One region of the Bradyrhizobium ottawaense genome, then DNA from elsewhere that is predicted to be linked to it. Evidence: riboswitches for the same ligand, from Rfam matches in the RefSeq annotation. Region 1 holds a riboswitch; each other region holds the start of a gene.
The links. Region 1 has a riboswitch for cobalamin ahead of CIT37_RS35385 (hypothetical protein). Riboswitches for the same ligand answer to the same signal wherever they lie in the genome.
Positions count from the first base shown of each region.

Region 2: linked by a shared signal. The riboswitch ahead of CIT37_RS26695 (DUF1636 family protein) and the one ahead of CIT37_RS35385 (hypothetical protein) in region 1 are both predicted to bind cobalamin.
Region 3: linked by a shared signal. The riboswitch ahead of CIT37_RS04600 (ribonucleoside-diphosphate reductase subunit alpha) and the one ahead of CIT37_RS35385 (hypothetical protein) in region 1 are both predicted to bind cobalamin.

Region 1 covers NZ_CP029425.2:7,560,985-7,566,797, forward strand. The annotation lists gene CIT37_RS35375 (hypothetical protein) at 1-876, opposite strand, end outside; gene CIT37_RS35380 (transposase) at 1,277-1,399, shown strand; cobalamin riboswitch at 1,637-1,838, shown strand; gene CIT37_RS35385 (hypothetical protein) at 2,215-2,661, shown strand; gene CIT37_RS35390 (class I SAM-dependent methyltransferase) at 3,063-4,478, opposite strand; partial or broken gene CIT37_RS35395 (IS110 family transposase) at 4,672-4,962, opposite strand; partial or broken gene CIT37_RS35400 (hypothetical protein) at 5,023-5,094, opposite strand; partial or broken gene CIT37_RS35405 (IS21 family transposase) at 5,158-5,336, opposite strand; gene CIT37_RS35410 (glycoside hydrolase family 12 protein) at 5,418-5,813, opposite strand, start outside.
Region 2 covers NZ_CP029425.2:5,580,049-5,585,861, forward strand. The annotation lists gene cobN (cobaltochelatase subunit CobN) at 1-1,858, opposite strand, end outside; gene cobW (cobalamin biosynthesis protein CobW) at 1,858-2,892, opposite strand; gene CIT37_RS26695 (DUF1636 family protein) at 2,889-3,263, opposite strand; cobalamin riboswitch at 3,358-3,577, opposite strand; gene cobO (cob(I)yrinic acid a,c-diamide adenosyltransferase) at 3,618-4,253, shown strand; gene CIT37_RS26705 (cobyric acid synthase) at 4,259-5,707, shown strand; gene cobD (threonine-phosphate decarboxylase CobD) at 5,696-5,813, opposite strand, start outside.
Region 3 covers NZ_CP029425.2:967,697-973,509, forward strand. The annotation lists gene CIT37_RS04590 (GNAT family N-acetyltransferase) at 1,236-1,877, shown strand; partial or broken gene CIT37_RS04595 (transposase) at 2,313-2,459, shown strand; cobalamin riboswitch at 2,585-2,755, shown strand; gene CIT37_RS04600 (ribonucleoside-diphosphate reductase subunit alpha) at 2,860-4,803, shown strand; gene CIT37_RS04605 (ribonucleotide-diphosphate reductase subunit beta) at 4,794-5,813, shown strand, end outside.

The DNA.
Region 1 (5,813 bases):
GAGAAGGTCGTCCCGGAATGCCGAGGTCATCTCCGTCTCAGCGTTCCGACACTGCTCCGCGTACTGGACCAATTCATGCCCATCCAATCGGTCCTTTTCGGCGACCGCCCACTGCTCGACGGCCGACGGCGTCGCCTCCTCGGCGGTGAACGGCGGCACGAGATAGAAGTCCTGCCCGTGCTTGTTCACGGCGCCCGTCATTTCCCTCATCAGGGTGGAGCGCCGGTTGGTAGAACGGTTTTCACGGTCCGCCGTCAGCCCAGCGATGCGGTCCGACAAGGACTGAGCCGCCATTTCGGCCACCTTCGACCGGTAGTCGCTCATCTCCCTCGATTGCGGGAATCCGTCCAGCAGCTGGCGCGCGCGGGCGCGACGTGCCACCGCCAGGACTTCACGATTGTTCTTCATGTAGTCTTCATACGCGCCCTCGGCCCTGTCTTTCGCGCTGTGTGCCCGGGTCGACGCATCCTGTGTCTCGGTCTTGAGCCGGTTTGCCGTCTTGACCTCCGCGGCTAGGCGCTCCAGATCGGCAACGAGCTTGGGATCGCGATTCCGCTTGGCGTCTTCGATATTTTTGCCGATTTCCGCCAGCTTGCGATCGAAAGCAGCCAATTCCTCGCCGCATCCAAAGCAGGTCAGGCCAGAGTCGCGGATGGCCTGGAATTGCGCGAACATGGCTTCGAACAGCCGTGCCTCATCCTCCGCGCGCCGGACATCTCCCGCCGATCCAGCAAGTTGCTGGAGCAATTGCTGCCGTTCGGCCTGAAGCTGTTGGCGCATCTGCTCCTTCCGACCGTCGACTTGCGCGATTTCGAGCAATCTCTCGTCGAGATTCCCGACGAAGAAGCCTTCGACTTCGTGGTTGGTCTCGTTCACCCTGACCCTAGCCGTAAGCAGGCTGCGCGCAAGCTTCTCCCCGCGGAGTACCATGACCTCTCGAATTCCGCGCTGTTCGACGCCATCGTCGCAATGGCGTTCTGCCTTGCAGATCGCGACGCGCGGTTCAGGGTCAGCGTGAAGTACCTCGCAGGGCTAACACCGGACATGCTCAGCACGACAGGCAGGGCGATCATAGGCGGACAAGCCGGCTTCGATACACTGTGCGAACGGTTGAGACATGTAAACGGCACCCGAGCCGGCCATCACGGCCGCATCAAAGAGCTGGGACATTTGGCTGGGCTTTCGACGTCGGAGTCGCCCCTCGATCCTCAGATCAGGTCGATCTTGCTAGAGAAGATCGAAACGAACATCGCAAATGCCGTCGAGGCGGAGTCTCTTGAAACTCGCTGCCCGTGTGGTCGAGACCACGAGCCGCATTCGCCTTGCGTTCGCCGCGGCATGTCCCGAAGCCGACCTGATCCGCGGCTTGCCCGGCGCGCTGCTGCCGCTCAGTCCTTGACCGGCGGGGCGTCCGCCCCCCGTTCGCCCAACTTATCCCTCAAGCGCGTTGCAAAGTACGGGTCGTCAGGCGGTGAAAAGCCGAAGGCAATCCTGTGCGCCTCGTCAGAGCAGATGTGCGGCCACATCAATCGGACTAGAAAAACGCACTCTCACGAATAGGACGGGCTAAACTGTCACATGTTGTGTCACTCAGCACTCGATTCACGCCCCTTGCTTGACTCGGTTATGAGGGGCCTTCAGTCTGGTTATCGGTAGCGCCGAAAGGCGTATCAAGGGAATACGGTGCGTCCTCACGGACAAGGCCGAAGCTGCCCCCGCAACTGTAAGCGGCGAGCCGACGACAGTTGGGCCATTGGGTTCGTTCGTTCGAACCTGGGAAGGTGGTCGGAGGCGTCAACCCGCGAGCCAGGAAACCTTGCTGCCGGTCGTGGTCATGGACTGACGCAGGGGCGGGGTGCTCCAAGACGTTGCAAAGCCGATCGAGATCTGCCGCATTCGGGGCGAACGGCTGCCGCTCACGGCGAATGTGCGTGACGGCTTTTTGTTTCGCCCGTGGTCATCACCGTTTTCATTTCAAACGTAGTAGCCGTGCCGGCGCGAGTTTCGGCGTCAACTTCAATCCTGCTCAAACAGCGCTGGCTGTCCGGGTCAGCATTGACGCTAGGAATCGTGCTGGCCTCGATCGCCGCAGCGGGATCGGCGTCCGCACAGCCTCCGCAACTGCTCAATCCGTGATTGTCTCCTCGGCCAATCCGTGGGGCAACACCGTCACCGCGGCAGCAGCAGCGGCGCGAGCGCGTACGCCTCTGGTACGTGGCCGCGACCCGGGCGCGCGACCTGCTGATCCTGCCTAGGCACTCCGCCGACCTGTCGGACAAGTGCTGGGCAAAGCTCGTCGATTTGGGCCTGGCTGGTCTCCCGGCGATCAACCCGAACGACGTCGGCACCGCGAAGGAAAGGAACGTCACGCCGCTAGAGAACGGGCAGACCCGCGAGACCTTCGCCGCCGAGGCGACCGCTATCTTCGATGTGCGCAAGACCGTGATCTGGCGTCGCCCGAGCCGGAGCGAACTTGATCAGGTGGACGAGCCAGAAGCGAAGATCGAAAGCGGGGAAATTCCGGAAACCGGCGCTGCGGAGCCTGCTGCCGTTCTCAGAAGTTCGACGCGTGGCACCATCCTTCACAAGCTAATCGAGGAGGTGCTGACCGGAGAAGCCTGCGACGCCAGGGCGGACTTGAAACGCGGGCTGCGGAACTGATCCGGCAGATGGGGCACGAACCGGCGGAGGATCCGAAGATGGGCATCAGCGCCGTCGAACTGACCGCCACGGTGCTGCGGACGCTCGCTCTTCCGGACGTCGTGACGCCGCGACCGCGTCTCGCCCCCGAGCTCCCGTTGTTCGGAAGCCAGACTCACGAAGGCGGCAAGGTCCTGCTCTCCGGACAGGTTGACGCGATCGCGTTCGACGAGGCCGGCGCCATCGACGCGGTCGTCGATTGGAAGAGCGACGTGGCTCCGGATGCGCCGAGCATCGGCCACTACAGACAGCAGATCGCCGACTATCGGAAGCAGACGAACCTAAGCGGGACAGGTCGTCGATGTGACTTGAGCCCCCGCGGCTGCTGCTCAGGATCCAAGCGCCGTCTCTGCCGGCCTGGTCTACCTTGCCGAGCTGCGGTTGCTCACGCTTGGCTGAGATCGAATCTGAAAGTTCTCCGCAGTTTCACGGATTTCGAAATTGATCGGTCCAGGTCGCCCGTCCGGAGTTCGGGCCCACAGGTATGCGGAGCCTTCATCCAGCACGATCGACTCGACCGAGAAGCCTGCACGCTTAACCAATCCGGCGAGATCGTCCGGCGGGATGAGGCCGTAGAAGGAATGGCCCCTAAGCGAGTCCATGAGGAAGCCGTTGCCGTATGGTTGACAATTCGGGAGATTCTGCATCCTTGTAAAATCAGAATTGCGATAGAGCGTCACAAACAAGCAAGTGCCGTTTGGCTTTAGCTTAGCTCTCATCAGTTGAACGATGCCAAGTCTCACGCTTGCCGATGGGATCACAGAAAGAACGTTTATGCAGAAGCCGCGGTCGTATCTCCGGTCATGGGAGGCAAACTGACCCACGGTGAGGGCGTGGACGTGATTTGATTTGCCGACGTAATCGCGGATGGTGGTCGAACGACCGCGGATCATTTGACCCCTTGAAAGCTGCACTTCCGAATCCACCAACGCAAGTTCGCCGGTGGTTTTGGCTATTGCCCGTTCGTAACGCAGTTTGCCGCAGCCAAAGTCGAAGCTGGAATGAATTGGCTCGAGACGCGAGATCAGCTTCTTAAGATAGGCCCAACTCTGTGTTTCCGGCTTGGCTGCGTTTTCGCTCCGGACGATGATATCCTTCCCGATCTTGTACCACATCAGATGGCCGCCTCTGTGAATGCTTGGCGGTTGCCTGCACTTGCCTCGGCATTCCCGGCTATCTGTTGGATCTGGGGATCCGCCCTTCGTTCCAGCAATCCATACCGAAGATGCATAAATAGAAGCGCGGCCATCGAGGCGGTCCAAAAAATGATCAGAAACCAAGCTGCCCTGGCGAAGGCGGATAAGACCGCGAAGCCTGTGAGTATGAAGAGCCACTCCAAGGCAACCCAATATGTGCCAAGCCTCCAATGCGCTTTCGATGTCGTGCTTGTCGACGAGCGGATGTTCGCTTCGGCTGGACGCGTATTTGTAGAACGTCGCTCTCACGAGGGGATGGCGGTCGCGTTTGAGATTTGCCACCTGACGGGCCGACATCTGCGCACCCGACATGACAGCCAGAGGGAGAAGGATGTTAGCGCGGTCGAACCTCGCCCTGATCTTAAATATGTCCGAAATCCGATCATGGAATCGGGTGACCCTGCTGAAGATGAGCACCAGCAAAGCAAGCGCGAAGCCGCCCACGTTCACCTCAGGAGCTTTAATAGCCGTGGCGAATTCCTTGACGCCGGGCAGATGCTCAACTCGCAAGAAAAGACCGTTAATCCAAGGATCGTACCTCACCAGGAACGAGCAGGCTAAGGTCAGCCAGAAATCCGCCAAAGCGTTCTTCTAGAGCATCTCAGAATAGTTCTTCGGCCCGAAGAAGGGCATCAGAACGCGAAGGATCGAATCCATGCCGCCCCCGAGGTTGTTAAGACCGGTCCATAAACGGCTTGATTGAGTCAGAAAAGTAGCCGACGGTCAACGGATAAGGTGATGGCCGAAGGGAGGAAACACCCTCCCTCGGACGCTTCCCGAGTCGAGTAGCGATCCCATATTCAAGGCAAAAAGCGCGCATCTGATTTATGAGGCACGTCCGTTGCGAAATCATCCTATCGCGAACACGATGCAGCGCTTGCAGGTCAATGTGTTCGGGCGACCGTATTTCGACGAAGCGCATTGTTGGTCGCGTCACTGCTTCCGCGATCGCTGCGGCATCGATGATGTCACTTTTGTTGGACTTTACATAAGGCTTGACGAATTGAGCCGGAATAATGCGGACGGTATGCCCCATCGCGGCGATCTTGCGTGCCAACCATTGCGAGCTGGCCTTCCAATTGTAGATCGTCGCTTCGGAGACCCCGTGCTTGCGAGCTAGGTCGGCCGTCTTCGCCCCGGCCTCATGCGCCTTCGACACTGCGATAATCTGCTCTTCCGTGAACCTTGCTCGCTTCATCTGTCCGTCCTTCTTCGGGGCGGACTCTGAATCCTTCTGGAGGAAATGCTCAGTGGCAGGTCACGCCAACGAAAAGAAGCGTTGGTTGCGCAGCCGCGCCAAAATCCATCGCTGCGCGACTTGCACCGCAACTTCGACCTTTGCCTTATCTTTTGGGCGCCGCGGCCGGGCTGCGAGATGGCCGTGCCGTAATGGCTTGCCATCTCGGCATAGGTTCGGTTGAGGCCGGGATCGTGGCGGTCGGGATGTGAGCGGCAAGCCAAGGCCGTCAGTCAGCGTGGCTCATTGGCATAGCGCAGCTCACCTTACCGCCCGCGCGGACTTCACTTCGAAGTCACGGACCAGTTGTTGAAATTGAAGTTCTTTCCCCCCGGGGACGAGGTAATCTCGACGCCGTATTGGACGCTACCGACGTTTATGTCGCCAAAGTACCCCTTCGACTTGATCCACTGCAGGATACTCTTGATGTCCACTGTCCCGCTGTTGGTCTTCGAAGTGCGCAGCAATGAGATGACCTTGTGACCATCGGAGCCTTCGCCTTCAAACACGTTCCAAGTCGCCCCGCCTACATTGACATTGCTGTAGACCGGAATCGCCGCACCGGAAGGGGCATAATGATATGAAATGGGCTTAACGTTGCCGCTCCCGTCCGAGTTTCCGGTGTAGTTTGTCCAGAGCATTATCTCATGTCGGTCTGAGCTGTCCCAGATATCGTAGGC
Region 2 (5,813 bases), 2.0 Mb from region 1:
GGCGGCGCGCGGGATCGAGACCATCAGCGGTCGAATATTCGTCGAGAAGTCGTTCGAGCCGGCGCAGGGCCTCCGGCACCGAGGATGTTTCCAGCGGCGGCGGCAGATGGCCGATGGTGACGGCGCCAATGCGCCGTTTCGCCTGCGCGGCCTCGCCGGGATCGTTGACGATGAAGGGATAGATGATTGGGAGATCGCCGATCAGGGCTTCCGGCCAGCAGTGCGATGACAGCGCCACGGATTTTCCGGGCAGCCATTCCAACGTGCCATGTGCGCCCATATGCACGACGGCATCGCAGGCCTGCTGCCGGAGCCAGAGATAGAACGCGACATAACCGTGGCGCGGCGTGCGGGCGAGATCGTGATAATCAATATCGCGCGTGGTCGCATCGCCGCGTTCCGGCTGAACCGCGATGATCGACTTGCCGCAAGCGACGGCCGCGAATTGAAACACGCCGTCCTGGCAGCTCGGATCATCCTCCGGCGCGCCCCAGGCTTGCGCGAGATCATCCTGCAAGACTTGCGGCAGGCGCGAAAGCGCCGCGCGGTAATCGGCAACGTCCCAGGTCAGTTGCCGCTTGAGCAGCGTCTCGCCAAGGGTGTGGACCGGCGCAACATCGAAGCCGGCCTCCGCGAGATCCGACACCAGCGCCTCGACCGAAGCCAGCGCATCGAGACCGACCGCATGCGCGATCTGATGCGGCCGGCCCGGATAATTGGAGAGCACGAGCGCAATGCGCTTCTCGGCTGCTGGCTTCTCCGCGAGGCCCCGCCAAGCCGCGACGCGCGCGGCGACGGCCGTCACGCGCCCTTCATCGGCGCCGTGCGCAAGACGCGAAAATTGCAGATCGGGGTCACGCATCCCCGCCGATTTGAAGCTCACCACGCCCGCGAACAGGCGGCCATCGACCTCGGGCAGCACCACATGCATCGCAAGGTCGCCGGGCGACAGGCCGCGCAGCGAGTCCACCCAGTCCTCGCGCCGCGCGGTGGAGAGCGCGACCTGAAACACCGGGCAGGATGCGGCGTCGAATGGTGTCGTGCCGTCGTCGCCCATGGCCGAGAACGCCGTTGCATTGACGATCGCCGCCGGAGGATTTTGCGCAAGATACGCGCGCAGCCAATCCGCAACGCCCGCAGCCTTCAGCGACGTGACGAACGCGCCACAAGTGTCAAATCCCTTCTGACGCAACGTCGCGATCAGGGCATCGACCGGGCCGGTGTCGGCAGCGGTGAGATAGGAGCGATAGAACGTCACCAGCGCGCGCGGCCTGCCCTCGCCGCCCACCGGCGCAGCAATGACACCACGCGCGGGATCGTAGAACCCCATCTCGGGCGCGGTCGTCTCGCCGATAACTGGCCCGGCATAGAGGCCCGAGGCCAGCGCGAGCTGTGCAATCGCGGCCTGCGCCGCGACCGGGCCGCCGGTGTCGCAGAGCACCTTGAGCCGGCGCAGCGTCGAGACCGGCAAGGTCGAGTATGCATCGAGCCGCGTGTCGTCACGGCCATCGGCCGGTAGCACGGCCAGCACAATGCCACGGTCCTTCGCAAGCTGTTGCAGGGCCGCAAGCCCATACGGCCAGTAGGACTCCCCGCCGATCAACCGCACCAGAATGCCGCGCGCCTGCGACAGCGTGCGCTCGATATAGGTGTCGACCGACAGCGGATGACGCAGCTCAGCAAGGTTCGCGAGCCGCAGCGTCGGCAGGTTCTCGCGGCCACGCCGCCAGCCGGCTGCGAACGCCGCGAGATCCGAATCCGAATACGAGAGCACCACGAGATCGGCCGGGTCCTGGCCGATATCCCTTGGCGTCGCGGTCTCCTCCAGACCGCGGCTCTCGCGGAAGACGACGTGCATCAGATACCTAGTCCTGCCTTGATGGCGGCCTCGTCGATATCGCCGTGCTCGCCGATCACGACGAGCTTCGACCGCCTGTGACCGGCACCCCACGGCTTGTCGAACTGGTGGCGCACGCGCTCGCCGACGGCCTGCAGCAGCAACCGCATCGGCTTGCCCGCGACCGCGATGTAACCCTTGGCCCGCAGCACGTTCTGCTCGCGTGCCAGCTTCTGGACGGATGCGACCAGCGCATCGACGTCGGCGACTTCAGGAAGGTCGACCACGACGGAGGCGAAGTCATCGTGCTCGTGCTCCTCCTCGCCGTCATGATGCGAGGGGCGCGCGGCGAGATCGTTCTCGGCGGCGGCGCCGAGACCGAGGATGACGCGCGCATCGATCGCGCCGTCGGTCACGGGGAGCATCGGCACGCGGCGTGGCATCTCGGCAATAATCGCCGCCTTGGCCGCTTCAAGCCCCGCCGCGCCCGCAAGATCGGCCTTGGTCAGCAGCACGATATCGGCGCAGGCGATCTGATCCTCGAACACCTCCGACAGCGGCGTCTCGTGATCGAGATTTTGGTCTGCCGCCCGCTGCGCTTCGACGGCATCAGGATCCGGCGCAAAGCGGCCGGCGGCGACGGCCTCGGCATCGGCAAGTGCGATCACACCGTCGACGGTGATGCGCGAGCGGATCTCCGGCCAGTCGAACGCCTTCAGCAGCGGCTTCGGCAGCGCCAGGCCCGAGGTCTCGATCAGGATGTGATCGGGCCGCACGGGCCGCGCCAGCAGTTTTTCCATGGTCGGGATGAAATCGTCGGCGACCGTGCAGCAGATGCAGCCATTGGCGAGCTCGATGATGTTCTCCTCCGGGCAATTGGCATCGGCGCAGGATTTCAATATCTCGCCGTCGACGCCCTCACTGCCGAACTCGTTCACGAGCACCGCGAGCTTCTTGCCGCCGGCATTGCTGAGCAGATGCTGGATCAGCGTCGTCTTGCCGGAGCCGAGAAAACCGGTGACCACCGTCACAGGGACTTTTGCGAGCGAGTTCATTCGGCGGCCTCCGGCACGACGGCAATGGGGGGAATGCGGGCAAGCGATTGCTTGCGGAATATTTCCGGCCGGCTGCGCCAGGGCACGAGACCATCCGGCGCCGCCGCATAAGCCGCGGCGCCCGCGACCACATCCCGCGCATTCGCATCCGACAGGCGGCCATAGACATACGACCAGCGGCCGGGCGCGCTGAGCGCGACCGAGCAGCCCTGATTGCAGGCCGACAGGCATTCGACGGGAACCACATTGACGCCCTCGGGCACGCCGGCGTCGAGGATCGCCCCATGCAGGCGCTTGCCGGGCGTCGCCTCGCCCTCGCCAGGCGTCTCGCCGGCACGGCAGGTGATGCAGACGTGAAGTGTGACGGTCATCGCCTCTTCCAGATAACAGCGGGAGGCGATGAGGCACACGGACCATTCTTCAGAAGGCCCGTTTCCCCGTCGCGGAACACCCCGTCCGCCGGTCCAAAACTCGTCCGCGCTGGCAGGTCTCCCGGCTTGCGGAGCAGGGTTTTGCCCTTCGATCCCCGCCTTCCCGATTCCCGCGGGAATCAGTGGCTTCGGGCATCTCTCCGGTCACGGTCGCGGGGGCGGCTGCATTTTGGACCCAAATCTTGCCGATTCGGACCCTATCGCATTCCCTCTTCGCCTGTCATAGGACAGGAACCAACGCCGGGCCACCATTTGCCGGTGGCCGCCACTTGTCAAGCCGAAGGACCGGGACCGATGACGCCTGAACCGGATACAAAAACGGCCGAGGAAACCGACGCCCGCCACGCCACGAAAATGGCGAAGAAGAAGGCCGCCCGCGACAAGATCATGGCGACCAAGAGCGGCGAAAAGGGCCTCATCATCGTCCACACCGGCGCCGGCAAGGGCAAGTCCTCCTCGGCCTTCGGCATGATCGTCCGCTGCGTCGCCCATGGCTTCCCCTGTGCGGTCGTGCAGTTCATCAAGGGCGCCTGGGATACCGGCGAGCGACGCCTGCTCACCGGCCATTTCGGCGACCTCTGCCAGTTCCACGCCATGGGCGAAGGTTTTACCTGGGAGACGCAGGACCGCGCCCGCGACATCGCCGCCGCGCGCGCCGGCTGGGAGAAGGCCAAGGAGCTGATCCTCGATGAGAGCTTGCGCATGGTCGTGCTCGACGAGATCAACATCGCGCTGCGCTACGACTATCTCGACATCGCCGAGGTCGTCGAGTTTCTGACCACCTCGAAGCCGCCGATGACGCATGTCGTCCTCACCGGGCGCAACGCCAAGGACGAGCTGATCGAGATCGCCGATCTCGTCACCGAGATGACGCTGGTCAAGCATCCCTTCCGCTCCGGCATCAAGGCGCAGGCCGGCGTCGAGTTCTGAGTTCGATGGCGCGCGCATTGATGATCCAGGGGGCCGGCTCGGACGTGGGCAAGTCGCTCATCGTCGCAGGCCTTGCGCGTGCCTTCACGCGGCGCGGCCTGCGCGTGCTGCCGTTCAAGCCGCAGAACATGTCGAACAACGCCGCCGTCACCATCGATGGCGGCGAGATCGGCCGCGCCCAGGCGCTGCAGGCGCTGGCAGCAGGCGTCGAACCGCACACCGACATGAACCCCGTGCTGCTCAAGCCCGAGACCGATGTCGGCGCGCAGGTGATCGTCCACGGAAAGCGCATCGCGACTGCGCGCGCGCGTGACTACGCCGCGATGAAGCCCTCGCTGATGGGCGCGGTGCTGGAGAGCTTTGAGCGGCTGAAGGCACGCGCCGATCTAGTGCTGGTGGAAGGCGCCGGCAGTCCGGCCGAGGTGAATTTGCGTAAGGCCGACATCGCCAATATGGGTTTTGCGCGCAAGGCCGACGTGCCGGTCGTGCTGATCGGCGACATCGACCGCGGCGGCGTCATCGCCCAGCTCGTCGGCATCAAGACGGTGATCGACCCCGACGATGCCGCGATAATCCGGGGTTTTGTCATCAACAAGTTCCGCGGCGATCCCACCCTGTTCGACGACGGCTACAGGCTGATCGAGCAAAAGACCGCGTGGCGCGGCCTTGGCGTGCTGCCCTGGTTCGCCCGCGCCGGCGAGCTGCCGGCCGAGGATGCGCAGGGCCTCAGCGATGCGCGCAAGCCGGGCCAATGCAAGATCGCCTGCCTCGCGCTGTCGCGGATCGCCAATTTCGACGATCTCGATCCACTCAAGCTCGAGCCGGGCGTCGATCTCGTGATGGTACGCCCCGGCGAAGCCATCCCCGGCGATGTCCGCCTCGTCATCATCCCCGGCTCAAAGTCCACCCGCGGCGATCTCGCCTTCCTGCGCGCGCAAGGCTGGGACATCGATCTGCTCGCGCATCACCGCAGGGGTGGCTATGTGCTCGGCCTCTGCGGCGGCTATCAGATGCTGGGACGCAGCGTCGCGGACCCACAGGGAATTGAAGGTCCCGCGGGCGACACGGCGGGGCTCGGGCTGCTGGATGTGGACACGGTGATGAGTCCGCAGAAGACGCTGACGCGGGTTACGGCTGTGCATGCCGCTACGGATCAGCCGATCGAGGCGTACGAAATTCACATCGGCCGTACCGATGGGCCCGATCGTGCGCGCCCGTTTGCGACACTGAACGGCGAGACCGAAGGCGCGATCTCGCGCGATGGCCGCGTGCAGGGCAGCTACCTGCACGGCCTGTTCACGTCGGATGATTTCCGCAAGGCGTACCTCGCAAAGCTCGACATTCCCGCTGGCAACGAGCCCTACCACGCCCGGGTCGAGAGTGCGCTCGATGCGCTCGCCGACCACATCGAAAAGCATCTCGACGTCGAAGGTCTGCTTGCGCTAGCGCGCTAGCACCTCGGCAAGGCGCATCCATTCGGCTTCGCTGCCGGGAAGCCCGAGCCGAAGCCATGTCGGCTTTTGCGCAAAGACGCGCGACCAGATCTGGCTTTGTGCCAGT
Region 3 (5,813 bases), 2.0 Mb from region 1:
GACTATGCTCAAGGTTGAACCCGGGCCAACTCAGCATCAAGGGCGGATAGATCCCTACCTATTCTGGGGAGGTCTTCGCTACATTGCCTTCTGATATGCTGCCCCGACGACTACAGTTTTCCAAGACAGAACGAAACAACATGACTCACCACGTGGATCTCGGACCTGGTGTGGCAAGCATACCAGCGCCAAGAAATCTTCCAAACCGTTCCGATCAGGGAGTGAGTTGGAACAAGTCCTACGAAGCCATCAACGCTTGTGGCCAAAAACCTCTTTTACGAGAGTTACTCACGCAACTACGTCAGCCTGCTGTCTTTCCCACTATGGCAAGGATCGCGGCGGATACAACTGACCTGGGCGTCAAGTACGACGAGGGCACGACAGCAACGTTTTCGCTCGATAGAGCTAACGCCGTTGTGCGAGCGATCGACACGCCTGACGATCAATCAATGCACGAAAGCTCTCGCGCGATCCCAAGTTGCGTTGTTCAGTAGGTCGACGGCGGCAGCGTCGTGGTATCCAGTCCCGTTGCCTTGATCCGACAATCGCGAATCGCGGCGATGATGCGCCGAGACAAGAACATCAAGGAGCGCGGACAACATGCGATAATTGGAAAGCCGCTGTACTACGCATATGAGTCTCGCAGACGAAAGCTCTCTCTGCCGGTGACCGCGGACACGACGTTGGCAATGGAGGTTTCGCACTTAGCATGTGTTTTGACCAAGAAACTTACGAGAACCGCTCAATACGAGACGAGGTGATGATTCCTTGCCTAGTCTGGACCTCGACGCGCGACACTTGGCTGGCTGTTTGCTCGTGCCGGAGCCCGGTTCAGGCAGCCATCGCCCGATGTTCGCCATGCCCTGACTTCTTCGCACTTGCAATATCAAAGGCGTCCTCATGTCATTCCCTTCGCGGACGGTTGCAGGCTGCCGAACCGTGTCGACCTTGAGAACGTCGGAGCTTCCTTGGGAAGGGCGGGGCGGGTTCCAGATAGGGCGTGGAAGCGCAGAAGCCCGCCAGGAATATGTAGATCCAAGCATTGCCTACCAAGGAGCCTTCGTCCGAAGTGGCCGTCAAAGTCAGCCGTCTGAGACAGGCGGAGATCTCGGAAGGGAAACCAAATGCACCCGGCGAGTCCCCGTCGGTGCATCCATTCCGCTCACCGTCAGATGTGTCGATGCCATGCTCCTCCTTGGAAGGCCAATGCCAAAACAGAGCCCCGAAACGACTTCATGACAGAAGAATCAGATATCAGATCTGCGAACGCAAACATTCGTGCAAGCACTGTCTGGACAATTGTGCTCGGCTTTGCCGCGGATCCGTTGATGCGTTGGAGCTGGCCTGACCCAAGGCAATACCTTAGAAGCATGCCTCAGTTCATTGACGCCTGTGGGGGCCGAGCATTTGCACATGGCACAGCCTACGTCGCGGGAGAGATTCGTGGCGCGGCCCTGTGGCTGCCTCCCAACGTGCAGCAAGATGAGGAGGCATTGGATGCAATCATGGCGCTATCCCTGCGCCCGGAGATTACCGAGGATATGGCACACTTGCGGCGGAGAATGGCCGAACATCGTCCCCACGAGCCACATTGGTATCTGCCACTCATTGCCGTCGATCCGAACTGGGTCGGAAAAGGGCTTGGCACGTTGCTGATGAACTACGCCCTTCAACGATGCGATGAGGACGGCATTGTTGCCTACCTCGAAAGTTCGAACCCTGAAAACATTCCCTTTTACCAACGTCACGGCTTCAAGGTCGTTGGTGAGATACAACACGGTTCTTCGCCGCCGCTCACGCCAATGTTGCGAACGGCTTCATTCCGACCCAGCAAGGCCGCGCCGCCGGATCGGCTCGTCACCCAGACTCAAGCATAGCTCCGCCTCATCCCGTTAGGATTGATTGCCAATAACCTGACATGACCGCGTTCGGTCAGGACGGCTTATGTTCGCGGCCAGACAACTGAGCACGTGAGGCGGCTCGCCGGGCCTGCGAAAAGCATACCAATCGTCTCTTCGGCAAAGTTGGCACGTCTGATGTGAGAGCTGGCGGGGTCAAATCCACTAAGCTGGGATATTGCCACGGGCGGCTGCATCGATTTGCGGTCGGGCTCCAGACAATTTTTGATCTAAGGCCACAGAAAGCGATGAATGGCGAGACGCGTATGGCTACCGAAACCCGATCCGGCCCAACTCAATTCGCGGACCGCGAACCGATCGATGCCAACATTCAGGATGTCCAGGGTTGCTGTTCCCCTGTTGGAGAATTTGCGACGCCACTTCCAAAGGTTTGAGCACATCTTGGCCGATCGCAGGCGCTGGGTCGTCGAGCGCACCTTTGCGTGGCTCGGCAGATGTGGGCATCTCTGCAAAGACTTCGAAGGTTCCGCCGCTACCGAGCTCGCCTGGCCGCTCGTCGCCCATCTGAGGCTCCTAACTCGCCGATTGGCCAGGCCTTGAGACATCTATGTTTTTTGAGTGAGGCTCTCAGGACAGGCGCTCGGCGAATTTCGAACCTCGACCTCGGGGCTGCTCCAACTGGTTAACTTGACTGTGCCGTCTTGACGAGTCTGGGCAAAGGCTTCTATATGTGGTGTCGTAGTGGTTTTAAATTCGCATATATGGTGGCACGGTGTTAGGGGGGAACCCATTGTGTCGGCAGCGGCTATTCCGAGGCATTAGCGCGACAGCGCTGGGAAGGCCGACAGCCGCAGCGACCCGCGAGCCAGGAAACCTACCGCGACAGAACCCATGTCCTCGGGCGGGGTGCCCGGTGGGTCGCTTGCAGCCGGGGACATTTGCCCGGTCCCCTCGCAAGTCGTCCGCACGGTCCCAGCCCCCAAATATCACGGGGTTGCCGATGTCGGCGTCTTACGATTTCGATCAGTATGGTCATCTCATTGAGCTGCCGAGTGTGCGGCAGCCCTCAGCGCAGGCAAAGCCTACCACACCTGAACTGTGTCTTGTGCAGCCCCCAGCATTGCCGGCTCCCCTGCCGAGGCCCCCCGCGCGATCGCCAACTCCGTCTGACCTTTCGCTCGATCGGTCGCGCGACGACCTGCTGACCTCGTTTGGTAGGCTGACGCTGACCGACCGCTATCTGCTCGCCGGCGAAGGCCTCCAGGACATGTTCGCCCGAGTGTCTTGCGCCTTCGCGGACAATGTTGCGCATGCCCAACGTCTATATGATGCGATGTCTCGGCTGTGGTTCATGCCGGCCACACCGGTGCTCTCCAACGGCGGCACGACGCGCGGCCTTCCGATCTCGTGCTTCCTTAACTCAGTGTCGGACTCGCTCGAAGGCATCGTCGGCACCTGGAACGAGAACGTCTGGCTTGCTTCCAATGGCGGCGGCATCGGCACCTACTGGGGTAATGTTCGCTCAATCGGCGAGAAGGCGAGGGGCGGCGTCACCTCGGGCATCATCCCGTTCATCCACGTCACGGACGGCCTCACGCTGGCGATCAGCCAGGGCTCGTTGCGGCGCGGCTCGGCGGCGGTCTATCTCGATATCCACCATCCCGAGATCGAGGAGTTCCTCGAGATCCGCAAGGCGTCTGGTGACTTCAACCGCAAGAGCCTCAACCTACATCACGGCATCAACGTCACCGACGAGTTCATGTGTGCCGTGGGCGCCGGCACCGCATTCGCTCTGCGCAGCCCGAAGACTAACGAGGTCGTCCGCGAGATCGACGCCCGCCAGCTGTGGCAACGCATCCTTGAGAACCGGCTGCAGACCGGCGAGCCTTATCTCTTGTTCATCGACACCGTGAACCGTGCGCTCCCCAAGCACCAGCGCGAGCTCGGCCTCGAGGTCTCGACCTCCAACCTGTGCAGCGAGATTACCCTGTCGACCGGCATCGATCATCGCGGCGAGGAGCGCACCGCGGTTTGCTGCCTGTCGTCGCTCAACCTCGAGACCTGGGACCAGTGGAATGAGGAGCCCGGCTTCATAGAGGACGTCATGCGCTTCCTAGACAACGTGCTCACGCACTTCATCACGGTGGCGCCGGACGGAATGAAGCGTGCCCGCTACGCCGCCCTGCGCGAGCGCTCCGTTGGCCTCGGCGTCATGGGCTTCCACTCGTTTCTCCAGGCCAAGGGCATTCCAATGGAGGGTACCTTGGCCAAGTCATTCAATCTGAACATGTTCCGAAAACTCCGTCGCGAAGCCGACGCCGCATCCGTGGCGCTCGCTCGCGAGCGTGGCCCGTGCCCGGATGCCCTGGAACGCGGCGTGATGGCGCGCTTCAGCCACAAGATCGCAATCGCGCCGACCGCCTCGATCAGCATCATCTGCGGGGGCACCAGCGCCTGCACTGAGCCGATCCCGGCCAACATCTACACCCACAAGACGCTATCCGGCGCCATCTCGGTGCGCAATCCGCACCTCGCTAAGGTGCTGGCCGCGAAAGGCGCCGACACCTCGGCGACCTGGGAGTCGATCATCGCGCACGACGGATCGGTCGCCCATCTCGACGTCCTGTCGGAGCACGAGAAAGCGATCTTTCGCACCGCCTTCGAGATCGACCAGCGCTGGATCGTCGAGCTTGCCGCCGACCGCGCCGCGTTGATTTGCCAGAGCCAGTCGATCAACCTCTATCTGCCGGCCGACGTCGATAAGTGGGACCTCCACATGCTGCACTGGACGGCGTGGAAGCGTGGGGTGAAGAGCCTCTACTACTGTCGATCAAAGTCGATCTCGCGCGCGGCGTTCGCCGGCAAGATTGCCGGGGATGCAACGCCGACGCAGCAGCCGGCGCGGCAGCGCACCGACTATGAGGAGTGCCTCGCATGTCAGTGATCGATCTATCGCGCGCCGATCCGCGCACGTTGATCGGCAAGGGACGCGTCGGCCTCCTTGACTCGACCGGCAGCTACGACGTCGATCGCTATGCCTGGGCTTACGAGTTCTGGAAGCGCCAGCAGCAGACCCACTGGATGGGCGAGGAGGTGCCGCTCGGCGCCGACCTCAACGACTGGGCTTCGGGCCGCGTCACCGACAGCGAGCGCGCGCTGCTCACCCAGATCTTCCGTTTCTTCACTCAGTCGGACATCGAGGTCGGCGACAACTATTTCAAGCGGTACATTCCGATCTTCCAGCCACTCACCGTCCAGATGATGATGGCCGCTTTCACTAACATGGAGACGGTTCATATCGACGCCTATGCCCTGCTACTCAAGACGCTCGGTATGCCTAAGACCGAGTTCGAGGCATTCCGCGGCTATGCGCAGATGCGCGCCAAGGCGGACTACATGCACGAGTTCGGCGTCGACAGCGTGGCGGATGTCGCCCGTACCCTGGCGATGTTCGGCGCCTTCACCGAAGGCATGGCCTTGTTCGCCAGCTTCGCCATGCTGCTCAACTTCCCACGCCACAACAAAATGAACGGCATGGGACAGATCGTAAGCTGGTCAGTGCGCGACGAGAGTCTCCACTGCGAGGGCATCATCAAGCTATTTCACGAATGGCACCGCGAAACCGGCGCGGTGACGCGCCCCGTCCGCGACGACATTGTCGACGTAGCCAAGACCATGGTGAAGCTGGAGGAGAACTTCGTCGAGCTCGCCTTCGGCCTTGGCAAGATCGAGGGGATGCTGCCTGAGCATATCCACGCCTACGTCCGCTACGTCGCCGACTGGCGACTGGCCCAACTCCGGATTGCCCCGGTCTTCGGCTTCTTCGAGGCGAAGGAGGGCGGGTTCACCCAGCTCAAGGCGCATCCGCTGCCGTGGCTCGTCGAGATTCTCAATGGCGTCGAGCACGCCAATTTCTTCGAGCAGCGCGCCACGGAGTACTCCAAGGCGGCGAGC